Regions from separate parts of the Anaeromicrobium sediminis genome, predicted to be linked through region 2. Evidence: predicted binding sites of a transcription regulator. Region 2 holds the regulator's gene; the other holds the start of a gene.
What was found. Region 2 encodes HrcA, which represses chaperone genes, less so after heat shock. Its sites were predicted from a motif close to TTAGCACTCNNNNNNNNNGAGTGCTAA; they were not measured.
Positions count from the first base shown of each region.

Region 1: groES (co-chaperone GroES) is a predicted target of HrcA. The motif match lies at 5,886-5,912, and genes of this name have one in related genera.

Region 1 is NZ_NIBG01000008.1:69,956-77,610, forward strand. It holds gene guaB (IMP dehydrogenase) at 1-407, opposite strand, end outside; purine riboswitch at 518-619, opposite strand; gene CCE28_RS10570 (hypothetical protein) at 802-999, shown strand; gene CCE28_RS10575 (spore coat protein) at 1,016-1,291, shown strand; gene CCE28_RS10580 (S66 peptidase family protein) at 1,336-2,265, opposite strand; gene CCE28_RS10585 (spore maturation protein) at 2,279-2,815, opposite strand; gene CCE28_RS10590 (nucleoside recognition domain-containing protein) at 2,827-3,438, opposite strand; gene groL (chaperonin GroEL) at 3,898-5,529, opposite strand; gene groES (co-chaperone GroES) at 5,551-5,835, opposite strand; gene CCE28_RS10605 (patatin-like phospholipase family protein) at 6,246-7,151, shown strand; gene CCE28_RS10610 (YjiH family protein) at 7,208-7,655, opposite strand, start outside.
Region 2 is NZ_NIBG01000010.1:28,858-38,645, forward strand. It holds gene mtaB (tRNA (N(6)-L-threonylcarbamoyladenosine(37)-C(2))-methylthiotransferase MtaB) at 1-840, opposite strand, end outside; gene CCE28_RS12195 (16S rRNA (uracil(1498)-N(3))-methyltransferase) at 841-1,596, opposite strand; gene prmA (50S ribosomal protein L11 methyltransferase) at 1,598-2,545, opposite strand; gene dnaJ (molecular chaperone DnaJ) at 2,702-3,823, opposite strand; gene dnaK (molecular chaperone DnaK) at 4,001-5,833, opposite strand; gene grpE (nucleotide exchange factor GrpE) at 5,874-6,425, opposite strand; gene hrcA (heat-inducible transcriptional repressor HrcA) at 6,554-7,582, opposite strand; gene hemW (radical SAM family heme chaperone HemW) at 7,846-8,985, opposite strand; gene lepA (translation elongation factor 4) at 9,038-9,788, opposite strand, start outside.

The sequences.
Region 1 (7,655 bases), on a different contig from region 2:
GTTAAAATTCCAACTAATTTTTTATTTTCATCAACTATAGGTACACCAGAAATTCTGTATCTTGCCATAAGTTCTAATGCATCCCTTATAAAATCTTGTGGGCGTAAATAAAATGGATCTACTATTACTCCATGTTCACTACGTTTTACCTTGTCCACTTCAAGGGCTTGTTCTTCTATAGACATATTTTTGTGTATAATACCTATTCCTCCAGCTCTAGCCATGGCAATAGCTAATCTAGCTTCCGTAACCGTATCCATACCAGCACTCATTATAGGAATATTTAAATGTATCTTTTGAGTTAACTTTGTCTTAGTACTTACGTCCTTTGGTAATACTTCTGATTTTTGTGGTACTAGTAATACATCGTCAAAGGTTATTCCTTCTTTTACAAATTTTTCATCCATAATCTATCCCTCTCCTTATAATCTGTGCATTAAATTATTCATATACAATAAAAAAAATCCATGAATTTCAGAGTGAAATTACATGGATTTATAAATAACGTACTATAATATACATTAGTAATCTCACTCATAGTTAGGTCATTTACGGAGACCATGTAGAAACGTTTAGACCTTATCTCTAAACATATACGAGCAAACTAAATATTTGGTTGTTGTTATATACAGTACCAAACATCCAGTGCTCTGTCAACAAATTTTTCTGTTTTATTTAGTTTTTTCATTTTTTACTTAATATATATATTTTTTTCTATTTTTATTAAAATTTTTCATGATTATAAATAAATCTACAAGAAATAATAATATAAAAGTAAATATGTAGAGAGGAGCGTGGCCATTGACTAAAAATATAGACACCCATTCGTTAGAAATCCTAGAAGAACACATGGATAAAGAGTACATAATCTATAAAAAGTTTACTCAATATGCCAACTTATGTACTGACACCCAATTTAAAAATTTATGTGCCCAAAATGCAAATACTCATAAGGAAAATTTCAAAGCTTTATTAAACTATTTAAATGGACTAAACTAGTTAAGGAGCGATTCCTATGAAATTTCATCCCTACCTTTCCGAAAAAGAACTTTTAAAAGATCTTTTAATGTCTGAAAATCAATTATCTCTATCTTATACTAATAGTATGACTAAATCTCCATCAATTAATTTACGACAACTTCTATATGAATGTGAAAAGAATGTATTACAAAACCAAGAAAATATTGTTAATGCCATGAACAAACGAGGTTGGAACTTAAGTGACCAAGCAGATTATCATTATGTTTTAAATGTACAGGACAAATATAATAGCCTTCTAAAAGATATGTAATAATCAAAATATGGCAAGAGCTAATATTAGCTCTTGCCATATTTTTAAGTAGTAACCTTTTCATTTATGAATATTTTTTTCCTTGTAGCATCTATTATACTCTCTGCTCCTAGGGGTAGAGTAATCATTGGCATGCAATGGCCTACTCTTACATTACCTAATATTGGTTTTTCTAGGGGTATTAGTAAGTCATTAAATACTTCTTCTAATTCTAAACTATTCTTAGGATCACTGGCATTACAATCTTTAAAGTCCCCTAAAATTATTCCTAGGCAATCCTCTAATTTACCAGCTAAATGTAATTGATTAAGCATCCTGTCTACTCTATATGGTTCTTCTCCTATATCTTCTAAAAATAGAATTTTATTTTTAGTATCTATTTCATAAGGTGTTCCTAGGGTTGAACAAATGATGGCCATATTACCACCAGTTATTTTACCCATACACCGACCTCCTGATAGGGTTTCTAGTTTTTCTTTTAATGGATTTTTTATTTCTCCATAAAAATCATTGTCCCCTATCATGTCTACAAACGAATTATATGTAAAATCATCTAATTTTGTAGTCATATTAGATGCGGCCATAGGACCATGGAAAGTAATTAAATTTGCCCTTTGGTTTATGGCTATATGTAGTGCAGTTATATCGCTATATCCTACAAATACCTTTGGATTTTTACTTATACTATTATAATCTATCATTTCAAGTATTCTAACTGAGCCATATCCGCCTCTTAAACATATGATTCCATCTATATATTCATCTGCAAACATGTTATTTAAGTCATAGGCCCTTACCCTATCCTTACCAGATAAATATCCATATTTTTCATAGCAACTTTTTCCCATCTTTACTTGAAAGCCCATGCTCTCTAATATTTTCTTGCTCCCTATTACCTTTTCTTCTTCTACAGGACTTGCTGGTGCTACTATGCCTATGACACTACCAGGTTTCAAACCTTTAGGTTTAATCATTATAGGTTCCTCCTTATGCAAACATGATTCTAGCCACTATGACAGCAGTGATAATTCCCACTGTATCTGCAATTAATCCTGCTAGTACAGCATGACGAGTCTTTTTAATTGCCACAGACCCAAAATATACGGCTAATACATAAAAGGTTGTTTCAGTGGAGCCATTCATAATAGATGCAGTTCTTCCTATTAGGGAGTCAGGACCATAGGTTGTAAATAAGTCATTCATAATACCAGATGCTCCACCTCCAGATAGGGGTTTCATTAGGGCCATTGGTAACACTTCTGATGGCATACCTATTAAGTTTGTAATAGGTCTTAAAATTCCATTTAATATATCCATTGCTCCCGATTTTCTAAATATTCCAATGGCAACCAGCATGGCTACTAGATATGGAATTATTCTAACTGCCGTATAAAATCCTTCCTTAGCTCCCTCTGTGAAAGCCTCATATACCTTTACTTTCTTTATATATCCATATAGTGGTATTAACAATAATATAAGTGGTATTGCATATGTTGAAATTGCCCCCATAATATTTTGAAACATAATATCCCCCCCTAAGATTCCATTTCTTTTTCTGGTTTTATTTGAAATATTGGTAATTTCTGCAATAACTTTACTGCTATTACAGCTGCTATTGTAGAAGCTGTTGTAGCGATTATGGTAGGTCCTATTATTTCTGCTGGATTAGCAGAATTGGCAGCTGCTCTGTAAGCAATCACACTAGATGTTACTAATGTAACAGAAGATGTATTTATTGCTAAGAAAGTACACATGGCGTTAGAAGCCGTATCCTTATGAGGATTAATTTCTTGCAATTCCTTCATAGCCTTAAGACCAAGTGGAGTGGCTGCATTTCCAAGACCAAATATATTGGCAGCCATATTCATAACCATGGCTCCCATGGCAGGATGTTCCTCAGGAACTTCTGGGAACAATCTTATCATGATTGGTTTTAGTGCTTTTCCTAATAATTTCACTAATCCTGCATTTTCTGCAATTCTCATAATTCCAAGCCATAGGGTCATAACTCCAATAAGACCTAAAGATAATTCTACTGCCACTTCTGCATAATCAATAGCCGCATCAGTTACAACTTGTGCATTACCATTAAACATGGCAACTACTATTCCTACTACTAAAAATAAAAGCCAAATAACATTAATCAATTTTCCTTCCCCCTTTTTTATATAGTTGTCCCATACTATATTCATATTAGAGTTAGGTTCAAAAAATCTCTTTTTGAAAAAAAAATAAAGCTGAATTTTAAAATTCAGCTTTTAAAAGATATATAACCCATGTTCAAACCAGCTTACTGTGAACTTACTTCGATCATATAAATAAAAAATATTTTATAAGGTAAGTCATTATCAGACTATAGAGTGTGAATATTATACTCACAATAGAAGTTTCATAATTGTTTGCAGCATAGGATGTTCTGATATTCCACCTTATAAAAATTTTTCATTCATATTCCCTCGTAAGTTGCTATAGTCTAGGTTCCTATAAAATAAATTAAATTTTAAATTAGATATATATTTTCCTGAAATAGGCCCACCTAACTCTGTATTTCATTTAACAAATCCATATACAACAAAGAGCAGGCTAATTAGCCTGCTCTTAATTTATTACATCATTCCTGGCATTCCGCCGCCCATTGGTGGCATTGCTGGAACTTCATTTTCTTCTTTAATATCTACTACTGCAGCTTCTGTAGTAAGTAACATAGCAGAAACAGATGCAGCATTTTGTAGAGCACTACGAGTTACCTTAGTAGGATCTACTATACCTGCTTCAATCATATTTACATATACTTGCTTGTAAGCGTCGAATCCTACACCCTTCTCTCCATTAATAACCTTCTCTACGATTACAGATCCTTCAAGACCTGCATTAGCAGCTATTTGTCTTACTGGTTCTTCAAGGGCACGTCTTATTATCTTAGCACCAGTTTTTTCGTCTCCTTCTAGAGATACTACTAAACTTTCTACAACTTCAATTGTGTTAAGAAGTGCAACTCCACCACCAGATACAATACCTTCTTCAACAGCAGCTCTAGTAGCATTTAGGGCATCTTCTATTCTTAACTTTCTCTCTTTTAGCTCTGTTTCTGTAGCAGCACCAACTTCGATTACTGCAACTCCACCAGATAACTTAGCTAATCTTTCTTGTAATTTTTCTCTATCAAAGTCAGAAGTAGTCTCTTCAATTTGAGACTTGATTTGTCTTACTCTATCTTCAATAGCAGAAGAATCTCCTGCACCATCTACAATTGTAGTGTTATCTTTGTCAATCTTTACAGAGTTTGCACGACCTAGCATATCTAATGTGGCAGTTTTTAAGTCTAATCCTAATTCTTCAGAAATTACTGTTCCACCAGTTAAGATAGCTATGTCTTGTAACATTGCCTTTCTTCTATCTCCAAATCCAGGAGCCTTTACTGCAACACATTCAAATGTTCCTCTTAACTTGTTGACTACTAATGTAGCTAATGCTTCTCCCTCAATGTCTTCAGAGATGATTAATAATTTTTTACCTTGTTGTACTATTTGCTCAAGTACTGGTAATATTTCTTGGATATTAGTAATCTTCTTATCTGTAATTAAGATGTATGGATCAGATAATGCTGCTTCCATCTTTTCAGCATCTGTAACCATGTAAGGAGATACATATCCTCTATCAAATTGCATACCTTCTACCACATCTAAAGTAGTTCCCATAGATTTAGATTCTTCTACAGTAATAACTCCGTCTTTTCCTACTTTTTCCATAGCCTCAGCAATTAAAGCTCCGATAGTTTCATCAGCAGCAGAAATTGAAGCAACTTGTGCAATAGCTTCTTTTCCTTCAACAGTCTTAGAAATATTTTTTATTTCTTCTACAGCTGCGTCTACTGCCTTTTGAATACCCTTTTTAAGTATCATAGGGTTAGCTCCTGCTGCAACATTTTTCATACCTTCTCTAATAATAGCTTGAGCAAGTAAAGTTGCTGTAGTAGTACCGTCTCCAGCCACATCATTAGTTTTAGTTGCAACTTCTTTAACTAATTGAGCTCCCATGTTTTCATAAGCATCTTCTAGCTCTATTTCTCTTGCAATTGTAACTCCATCGTTAGTAATAAGTGGAGATCCAAATTTTTTATCTAAAATAACATTTCTTCCTCTCGGTCCTAATGTTACTTTTACTGTATCTGCTAATTTATTAACCCCTGTTTCTAGTTTACGACGAGCGTCTTCTCTAAATTTAATATCCTTAGCCATAAGATTTCCCTCCTAAATTTATTATTCAACAATAGCTAAAATGTCATTTTGCTTTAATATTGTATATTCAATTCCGTCATACTTAACTTCTGTTCCAGCATATTTTGCAAAGATCACTTTATTTCCTACTTCAACTTCCATCTTTACTTCTTTTCCTTCTACGAGTCCTCCTGGTCCTACAGCTACAACCTCAGCCATTTGTGGTTGTTCTTTAGCTTGAGTAGGTAGCACTATTCCACTTTTAGTTTTTTCTTGTGCCTCTAACTTCTTTATTACGACTCTGTCTCCTAATGGTCTTATGTTCATAAGAAAACCTCCTTATATATATGTAATTAAATTTTTTATATCCCATTTTATTAGCACTCATCATCAGTGAGTGCTAATCATAGTAATAATGTAATATATAAATATATATTATGCAATATGGATTTTCAGTGTTTTTTTAGTAATTTTCCACTTTTTATAGTTATTATATATTTTTTCCTCCTCTATTCTAAATAATTCTACATCTCTGAGCTTTTACCTCTATTTTTCTTCTACTAGAAATCTTTTGTCACAAAATTCAAATTTTAGTACAACTAACAATATACAAGTTCTTTTAAATTTAAACTTATTTCCTTATATATTATGAGTATTTTGTAACTTTATAAGTATAAAATGAATATTATGTACTATGGTTTTTATGGCCATATTTATCATATTCAGGAGGGTTTATTATGGTTTCTAAAAAAAATAAAAAATTTAAAATTTTATCCTTAGACTCTGGCGGAGTAAGGGGTATATTAGAAAACACTTTACTACTGAGATTAAACCAAAAATACCCTACGTTTATCCAAGATATGGACATGATAGTGGGTACATCAATTGGAAATATCATAAGCCTTTCATTAGCTTATGGATTAACTCCTGAAAAAATACAAGATATCTTTAAAAGCCATGGGAAAACTATCTTTTCTTGTAAAAGTATGAACCCCTTTAAACCTGTCTTTTCTAATAAGAATTTTATAGACTTAATAAATGATACATTTCCAGAAGATTTACAATTAATGGACTTACATAAGATCGTAGCCACTACTACGGTTCAAGTGAGTGGATCTATAGAGAGTATACAGCCTCTAATCTATAGCAACGCCCCTTTATCTCCAAATAAACATACATTAGTAAGGGATGTGGCTTTATCAGGGGGAACAGTTCCTGCTTTCTTCCCCATATGTAATAATCAAATAGATGGAGCAGTTGTGGCTGGTAATCCATCTTTAGTAGGTATATCCATCGCCGTTGGCCAATTGAATATTCCACTAACTAATATATCTATGCTATCCCTAGGTACAGGATTTAATCCTACCATATTACCTGATGATGCCCAAGATTGGGGCCCAACCCAATGGATTATAAATAGACAAATGCCCCTTCCATTATTAGATGTATTCTCTCTAGGACAAAGTTCCCTAGAAAGTAGATTATCTTCTATGCTATTAAAATCTCGATATCATCGATTAGACATTCCACTAGATAGGAATGTATCCTTTAATGATTATAAAAGTATAGACTATCTTATAGACGAGGCTAACAAATATGATTTATCTCATACTTTTCGTTGGATAAATAGAATGTGGTATTAATAAAAGAATTTGAACAATTCAATGGGGATGGATATTAATATCCATCCCCATTATTATTAAAGTAATATAAAAACTATAGGTGTTACTAATATCAGGGTCAATATGGTTCTTTCAATCCAAATTAGTACTATCTCCTTTAAATTAATGGGAATATCCGTTGATAGTACACATGGTATGGATGCAGAGAAAAATAGTACCTGTGATACACAAACTACTCCTATAACAAATTTAGTAATTAGGGGAGCCGATTTAACTAATAAGGCTGGTAAGAACATTTCTGCAATTCCAACAGCGGATGCCTTGGCAGCTAACATGGGCTCTGGTATTTGAAGTAATTTAGTAAATGGAAAGAATATATATCCCATATAATCAAACAGAGGAGTATATTTGGCTAACACTAATCCAAATAGTCCAATTGACATGATAGATGGTAATATTCCCATGGCCATTTTAATTCCATCTAACAAGTTCTCTTTAATGTTTATGCCTATATCTTTAGATTTA
Region 2 (9,788 bases):
CATATATTCCTTAGTTGTGTATTTTCTATTCATTCTCTTTAAAGTTTCATCACAACCACTTTGTAAAGATAAATGAAAGTGATCACAAACCTTATCTAGTTCTGATAGGGTCTTTACAAATTTTTCAGTCATTATAGTAGGTTCTATGGAACTTAATCTAATTCTCTTTAATCCTTCAATTTTGTTTACTTCCTTAATTACATCTAATAAAGTTCCCTTATCTAAATCTTTTCCATAAGAGGCCACATGAATACCTGTAAGTACCACTTCTTTAAATCCATTTTCCACAAGTCTTTTTACTTCTTTAATAATATCATCAAGTTTTCTACTTCTTATAGGACCCCTTGCATAGGGAATTATACAATAAGAACAATATTGGTTACAGCCTTCTTGAATTTTTAAAAAGGCTCTAGTTTTTCCCTTTATATTATCAATTGTCATTTCTTCAAAATCTCTAACCTGCATAATATCTGTCACTACATTTATTTTTTCCTTTTGTTTCTTTTTCTTTTTAACATAATCTACGATTTTATTTCTGTCATTAGTCCCTAAAATTACGTCTACTTCTTCTATCTTAGATACTTCATCTGGTGCAGTTTGAGAGTAGCACCCTACCACGGCTACTATGGAATCAGGATTTTTTCTCTTGCATCTTCTTATAAACTGTCTTGATTTCCTGTCTCCTAAATTGGTTACAGTACACGTATTTATTACATAAACATCTGCTACTTCTTCGCTTTCCACCACATTATATCCATTTTTTTCAAACAACTCTGTCATGGCTTCCGTCTCATATTGATTAACTTTGCACCCTAGAGTATAAAAGGCTACTTTTCCCATTTATCTGCCTCCTAAATCACCTATTTCATACATTATTATACTTAAAGCCGTAAAACCAGCCGTTTCAGTCCTTAAAATTCGAGGTCCTAAGGTAATAGATTTTCCATAGTTGTTTTTTATTAATTCTATTTCCTCTTTTTCAAACCCACCTTCAGGTCCTATAATTATAGCAATTTTTTCATAATTAGAGTTTTTTAGTAAATTCTTAAGACCATTAGTTTCTTCATCTTCATAAGCAACTACTGCAAGATCATATTCCTTTAATTTATCTATTACCTCATTAAATCTATGTAATCCAGCTATTGTAGGTATTTTACCTCTTTTACATTGTTTAGCTGCAGATAAGGCTATTTTTTCCCATCTTTCTAATTTTTTTTCTTCTGACTTCTTATCCTTTATTTGGGCTACACATCTTTTAGTCATAATGGGAACTATTTTGTTTATTCCTAATTCTGTACATTTTTGAATTATAGTATCCATCTTAGCTGCTTTAGGAAGGCCTTGATATAGATCTATTACCACATTAGCTTCTCTATTTGATTCCTTTTCCTCAATTATAGATACTCTTATATCCTTTTTAGACATGTGTTCTATTTCACATATGTATTCTTTATTATGACCGTCGCATATTTCTATTTTTTCGCCTGCCTCTAGCCTAAGAACTTTAGAAATATGTTTCACATCTTCCGATTCATTTATAATAACATTTTTATTTTCCCTATCTATATTATGTTTTTCCACAAAGAACCTATGCATTTTATTTCTCTCCAAACTTTTTTGATACTATTGCAGCCCATTCACCTTGTTTATCCACACTGATAATTTCCAAGTTATTTTTACTTAAAGCTTCTTTTACTGCTTCGACTTTATCTAGTATTATTCCAGATGCAATGAATACGCCATCATCCTTAATAAATTTTCCTATATAATCTGAAAGTCCGATTATTATATCTGCAATAATATTAGCCACAACCACGTCTGCTTCTCCGTCTATAAGCTCCATCAAATTTCCTTCTAGGACGTTTACTTTATCCTCCACATTATTAAGTGCCACATTTCTTCTAGATGACTCAACCGCCACCGGATCTAAATCTACAGCAATAACTTCCTTAGCTCCTAATTTAGCTGCTCCTATAGACAAAATACCACTACCACAACCAATATCATATACTAATGAATTCCCATCCACGTATCTTTCCAAATTTTGTATACACATCATTGTAGTTTCATGGGTTCCTGTTCCAAATGCCATTCCAGGATCCAATTCTATAATAACTTCTTCATCCTTCGGTTCGTATTCTTCCCAAGTAGGTTTTACAACTACCTTTTCTCCAATTTTTTTAGGTTTATAATATTTTTTCCATCCATTAGCCCAATCTTCCTCATATATTTCACTTGTAGTTACTTCTCCTAATCCCTTATCTAAATTGTATGTAGGAATCTTTTCAACATTTTGCTTTATGAGTTCGATAATGTCTATTAAGTCTTCTCCCTCTGGTAAATATCCTTTTACTATGGCTCCTTCATAATCTGTAATTAATATGGACTCATCAAAATAATCCCATTCATTTTCACACTTGGATTTTAAATAAGCATCATTAGGGTCTTCTATTACAACTCCAGTAACACCCGCTTCATATAATATGTTTGATACTGCCTCAACTGCCTCAGTAGTAGTTTTTATTTTTACTTCGATCCATTTCATCTATTAAACCTCCGTACCTTTTACTTCACCTGTTATTATACCCTATATAGGGTTATTTACAACATTAAAAGATTATATAGATTAAAAAAGGAGGAAGATAATAGGTTTTAAACCTTAACTGCCTCCTTTTAAAATCACAATTATTCATTTTTATAATTATTTAAATATTTCTTTTACCTTATCAAAAAAAGTCTTTCTTTGTTCGTGAATATCTTCATCCATTACTTCTGAAAACTTCACTAATATTTCCTTTTGTTTAGAGTTAAGTTTCTTAGGAACTTCAACTATGATCTTAACATAGTGATCTCCTCTACCATAACCTCTCATGTTAGGAATTCCCTTGCCTCTTAACCTAAATACAGTTCCACTCTGAGTTCCTTCAGGAATTTTGTACTTAACCTTTCCATCTAAAGTTGGAATAATCAATTCATCGCCTAAAGCTGCTTGAGTAAAAGTAATAGGTACTTCACAAATTATATCATTACCTTCTCTTTTGAACAGTTCATGGGGTTTAACCCTAAGTATAATATATAAATCTCCAGATGGTCCTCCCTTTTCGCCAGGTTCACCTTCTCCTCTAAGAGATATTACAGAACCATTATCTACACCTTCTGGTATCTTTATTTGTATAGTTTTGTTCTTAAGCTCTTTTCCAGTTCCATTACAGCTTTCACAAGGAGATTCTATTATATGGCCTTCTCCACCACATGCATCACATGGTTTTACATTTACAAATTGTCCAAGAGGTGTTCTTTGAGCATATCTAACTTCTCCAGTTCCATTACAATTAGAACATGTCTTTTTTGATGTTCCTTCTTTTGCTCCTGTCCCACCACATTTTTTACAATTTTCGTGTCGCTTTATATTTACTTCTTTTTTAGCTCCAAAGGCTGCTTCTTCAAAAGTAATATTAAGCTCATATCTTAAGTCAGCGCCCTTCTTAGGTCCATTTCTTCTTCTAGATGAAGAAAATCCGCCTCCAAACATGTCAAAAATGTCACTAAATATATCATCAAATCCACCAAATCCACCTGCTCCAAATCCAGCTTGACCATCAACACCAGCATGACCAAATTGATCGTATCTAGCCTTTTTTTCACTATCACTAAGGACTTCATAAGCTTCATTGATTTCTTTAAATTTTTCTTCTGCTTCCTTATCCCCTGGGTTCTTATCCGGGTGATATTTCATAGCAAGTTTTCTGTATGCTCTTTTTAATTCTTTTTCATCTACATTTCTATCTATTCCTAAAACTTCATAATAGTCTCTTTTTGCCACTAATTCTCACCGCCTTTCCAATTAGCACTTGCGAGAAACCACAAGCTATATCAATTATATGCAAAATACATTATCATTGCAACCTATTTTATATATCTATACAGTCTATCATCTTGTAAACTTTATCTACAATCTTAAGGCACCCATATAAGGGTGCCTTAGGTTTAATAATCTAAATTACTTATCTTCATCTACTACTTCATAGTCTGCATCTACCACATTATCATCTTCTGGCTTAGCTCCTGGTTGGCCTTCTGCTCCACCTTGGGCTTGAGCTGCCTGCTCATACATTTTTTGTGATAAAGCATGGAATTGGCTAGTTAATTCCTCAGTAGCTTTATTAATAGCCTCTATGTCATCTCCCTCTAAAGATTTCTTTAGAGTTTCTAGAGCTGCTTCTACCTTAGCTTTTTCATCAGCACTAATCTTATCTCCAACTTCTTTTAATGTCTTTTCAGTTTCATATACTAATGAGTCCGCCTTATTTCTTGACTCTATAGCTTCTTTAATTTTCTTGTCTTCCTCTGCAAACTTCTCTGCATCTCTTACCTTTTGTTCTATTTCTTCATCACTTAAGTTAGTTGATGCTGAAATAGTGATTTTTTGCTCTTTTCCAGTTCCCTTATCCTTTGCACTAACATTAACTATACCATTAGCATCAATATCAAATGTTACTTCAATTTGAGGAATTCCCCTTTGTGCTGGCATAATTCCGCCTAATTGGAATCTTCCTAATGTAGAGTTATCTCCTGCCATTTGTCTTTCACCTTGTAATACGTGAATGTCAACAGATGTTTGATTATCTGCTGCTGTTGAGAATACTTGGCTCTTCTTTGTAGGAATAGTAGTATTTCTTTCAATAAGCTTAGTAAATACTCCACCTAAAGTCTCAATACCTAAAGATAAAGGGGTTACGTCTAATAGTAATACATCCTTAACTTCACCTGTTAATACTCCTGCTTGAATAGCTGCTCCTAATGCAACACACTCGTCTGGATTAACTCCCTTGTGTGGATCCTTTCCAGTAAGCTTTTTAACTTCATCTTGAACTGCTGGTATTCTAGTAGAACCTCCCACTAAAATTACCTTTTCAATATCTGAAGAGCTTAAGCTTCCATCAGCTAAAGCTTTCTTAGTAGGAGCCATAGTATTTTCTACTAATCCAGATGTTAATTGGTTGAATTTAGCTCTAGTTAAATCTATATTTAAGTGAAGTGGACCTTCTGCCGTTGCAGTAATAAAAGGTAAATTAATGTTTGTGCTTTGAGCACTAGATAATTCCTTTTTAGCTTTCTCTGCAGATTCTTTTAATCTTTGTAAAGACATTTTATCTTTTCTTAAGTCTACTCCATGCTCTTTCATAAATGACTCTGCCAAGAAGTTCATTACAGCTTCATCAAAGTCATCTCCACCTAAGTGGTTATTTCCATTAGTAGCAAGTACTTCAAATACTCCATCGCCAAGTTCTAATGCAGATACGTCAAATGTTCCTCCACCTAAGTCAAATACCATAATCTTATGATGATCCGTTTCTTTGTCTAATCCATAAGCTAGAGATGCTGCTGTTGGCTCATTTATAATTCTTTTTACTTCAAGGCCTGCTATTTTACCAGCATCCTTAGTTGCCTGTCTTTGACTATCTGTAAAGTAAGCTGGAACTGTGATAACAGCTTCAGTTACCTTTTCACCTAAGTAACTTTCTGCATCAGCTTTTAATTTCGAAAGAATCATAGCTGATATTTCTTGAGGACTATATTCTTTTCCATCTATCTCAACTTTATAATCTGTTCCCATATGTCTTTTTATTGACATTATTGTTCTTTCTGGATTTGTTATTGCTTGTCTTTTTGCAGTTTCTCCTACTAATCTTTCTCCATTCTTTGAGAATGCTACTATAGAAGGAGTAGTTCTATTTCCTTCTGCATTAGGAATAACTACTGGTTCTCCACCTTCTAAAACTGCTACACATGAGTTAGTTGTACCTAAATCGATACCGATTACTTTACCCATTTTAAATCTCCTCCTTGAATATATATAAAAATTTTAAATTTTATTTAATAACTTTAACCATGCTAGGACGTATTACTTTATCATTTAACACGTATCCCTTTTGAAATTCTTCCATGATAGTATCAGGCTCCACATCATCTGAACTATCTTGCATAACTGCGTGGTGATAATTTGGATCAAACTCTTTGCCTATTGCCTCTATTGCTTCTAGTCCATTTTTGCCAAGAACATCAACAAATTGTTTTAAAATCATATCAACTCCATTGAAGAATGACTCGTCTTTTATATCACTTTTATGAGAGTTAATGGCCCTTTCTAAATTATCTAAGATGGGTAATAAGTCCACAATTAACTTTTCATTGGCTAACTTATATATGTCTCCCTTTTCCTTTTCAACCCTTCTCTTAAAGTTTTGAAAATCAGCTGTCATTCTTAAGTATTTGCCATTTAACTCTTCATTTTCTTGTTGAATCTTTTCTAATCCATCATTAATATTTTTTGCTTCCTCTATGTCTTCTTCTATAGAATCTTTTTCAGATTCTTCAATTATTTGTTCTACTTCTTCTTGTTCTTGAACATTTTTATTCTCCATGCCATTCACCTACCTGGTTTCTTAATTTAATAAAAACTTTTATCTATATTAAAATTTATTATGAACAACACTCAATCCTCATATTAGACTAAGCTTAGTTCATTTTTAATCTTAAATAATATTAATACCTATTTATTATTATCTTTTAATATTTTACTTAAACTATTAGTTATACAAGATACTACTGAAGTTATATGATTATAGTCCATTCTAGTTGGCCCTATAACCCCAATTTTTCCTATTATCAACCCCTTATACTTGTAAGTGGCTGTAATTAAACTACACTCTTTCATTTCTTCAAACTCATTTTCTTTACCTATTTTTATATTTAGAGCATCCTGTGAATTTAGAAGCAAGCTTATTAAATTATCTTTTCTTCCTAATAATTTCATGAATTTTTTTGCCTTTTCTATGTCATGATACTCTGGCAAATCCAATATATTGGCAATACCTTCTAAATATAATTCCACATTAATCATATCTTCAATAGTACTTATTAAAGCTGGAAATATGGATTCTACAATCCTAGTGTATCTAAGAGCTTCTTCATACACTACTTTGATCAACTCAGGACTTATCTCCCCTATTCTTAAATTCTTTAGCTTTGATTCTAAAATATTAGATAATAATTCTAACTCCCCTATATTATAAGGTTTTATACTCCTTATAATAGTATTTTTTACTTCTCCTGTCTCAGATACTATGATCAATAGTATACTTTTAGGATCAATAGGTACTAATTTTACACCCTTTAGTATACCTTCTCTTAATTGAGGAGATAAAGCTACAGAAGTCAGTTTAGTAGTTTTAGAAATAAACTTAGCCGTTTGGCTAATTGCCTGTTCTATTTCACTTATACTGTTTATGTACTTCTTCTCTAATTCTTTATTAAGCTTCTTATCCACTTTTAAATCTTTAATAATATTATCTACATACAACCTATAAGCCTTATCTGATGGAACCCTTCCAGCAGATGTATAGGGTTGACTTAAGTATCCTAAATCTTCTAAATCAGACATTTCATTTCTTATAGTAGCAGAACTCACTCCTAGGTTATACTTTTTAGCTAGTGTGCGTGAGCCTACAGGCTCTGCCGTTTCTATGAAATCTCTTATTATGGCCTGTAGAATTTTTAGTTTTCTTTCTTCCAGTTCCATAATATCACTCCTAATTGTTAGCACTCTCTTTAATTGAGTGCTAAACTATTATGTTTTAAAATTATCATTAATGAAATAATTTGTCAATATATTTTTTAACTTTATATGAAATTATAATTTTTCAAAACTATAGATAAGTAAAAAAATGAAGTGGGTGTAGGGGAATATCCCCTGCCTCTTTAAAGGAGGATGCTCAGATTACGCTAGTAATCGTCGAAAGGAACCACAGGTTTCATTATTCTCCCATAGGTCGTATGCCTTTTTTACTCTATTAAAAATCCCATAAATACTTGATTGGATAAATCTATTCCCTTTGGCGTTAAAAACAAATATTGCCCTTCTTGTTTCATCAAGCCTTCATCTATAAATTTTTTAATTTGTTTTTCATATATTTGTTCAATATTCACCTTGTATGTTTCATTTAATTCATAAATATTTATACCCTTTATTAACCTTAATCCTAAAAACATACATTCACTTATATGGTCCTTTATATGATTTTCTTCTTCTACTATTTCTATCCTATTTCCCATTTTTAAATTTTTAATATATTCATTCACATCTATAAGATTTGAAGTTCTAGTTTTATTTATGTATGAATGGGCACCTAAACCCACACCAATATATTCTTCATTTTTCCAATAAATTACATTATGTACGCTTTCATATCCTTTTTTGCAAAAATTGGATATTTCATAATGGATATAGTTATTTTTAGTCAATATGTCTTTAGCTAAATAATACATCTTTCTATCTTCTTCTTCCGATGGCAACTTTAATAGACCCTCATCATATTTCCTCGCAAATATGGTGTTATCCTCTATCTTTAAACTATAAGATGATATATGCTCCGGATTTAACTTAACTATATTTTCTAATGTTTCTCTCCACTCTTCTATAGTCTGATTTGGAAGGCCAAACATTAAGTCCACGTTTATATTTTCAAATCCCACTTCTCTAGCCAACTTAAAATTTTGTATAAACTCATCCTTCGTATGTATTCTTCCAATTTCTTTTAGCATATAATCTTGCCAGGCCTGAAATCCCATGCTAATTCTATTTATTCCACTTCTTAGATAAAGTTCTAGTTTTTCCCTATCTAAAGTTCCTGGATTTGATTCAATTGTAAATTCTAAATTTTTTTTCAGTTTCAAATTATCATTTATATAATCTAATATTTTCTTCATTTCGTCTATCGGGAGTAAGGATGGAGTTCCTCCTCCTATGAAAATAGATTTTATTATATATTTAGATAACAACTCTTTTTTTATCTCAAATTCCTTAAGTAGTCCTTCCACATAAGGGTTAAATTTATCTTTCATGTTTGAATAAGAATTAAAGTCACAATAAAAACATTTACTATGGCAAAAGGGGATATGTATATACAATCCTATTTCTTTCATAAAAAACACCTTTCTTAAGCTTTTTTTAATAAAAATAGCCACCTAAAGGTGACTATTTTGATTCATCATATTTTAATACGGCCATGAATGCATCTTGAGGAACTTCAACATTTCCTAATTGACGCATCCTCTTCTTACCTTCTTTTTGCTTTTCAAGTAACTTTTTCTTTCTACTTATATCTCCACCATAACATTTTGCTAATACGTCTTTTCTCATGGCTTTAATAGTCTCCCTAGCTATTACCTTATTTCCTATTGAAGCTTGAACAGGTATAGCAAACATATGCCTAGGAATTACATCCTTTAATCTTTCACATACGATTCTTCCTCTAGCAGCAGCCTTAGATTCATGAACAATCATAGAGAAAGCATCTACTACTTCTTTGTTAAGTAATATATCCATCTTAACTAACTTAGATCTTTCATATCCTCTTAATTCATAGTCAAGGGAACCATATCCCCTAGTCTTAGATTTTAATGCATCAAAGAAATCATATATTACTTCATTTAAAGGTAGTTCATAGTTAAGAGCTACTCTTCTTTCATCTATATATTCCATATTTTTCATGTTTCCACGTCTATCTTGGCAAAGTTCCATTACATTACCCACATAATCATTAGGAATCATAATTTTTGCATCCACTATAGGTTCTTCCATAAAAGCTATTTCTTCCGTTGGAGGTAGATTTGTAGGATTTTGTATCATTAACACTTCTCCATCAGTCTTTGTAACTCTGTATATAACACTTGGAGATGTGGTTATTAATCCTAAATTAAATTCTCTTTCCAATCTCTCTTGAATT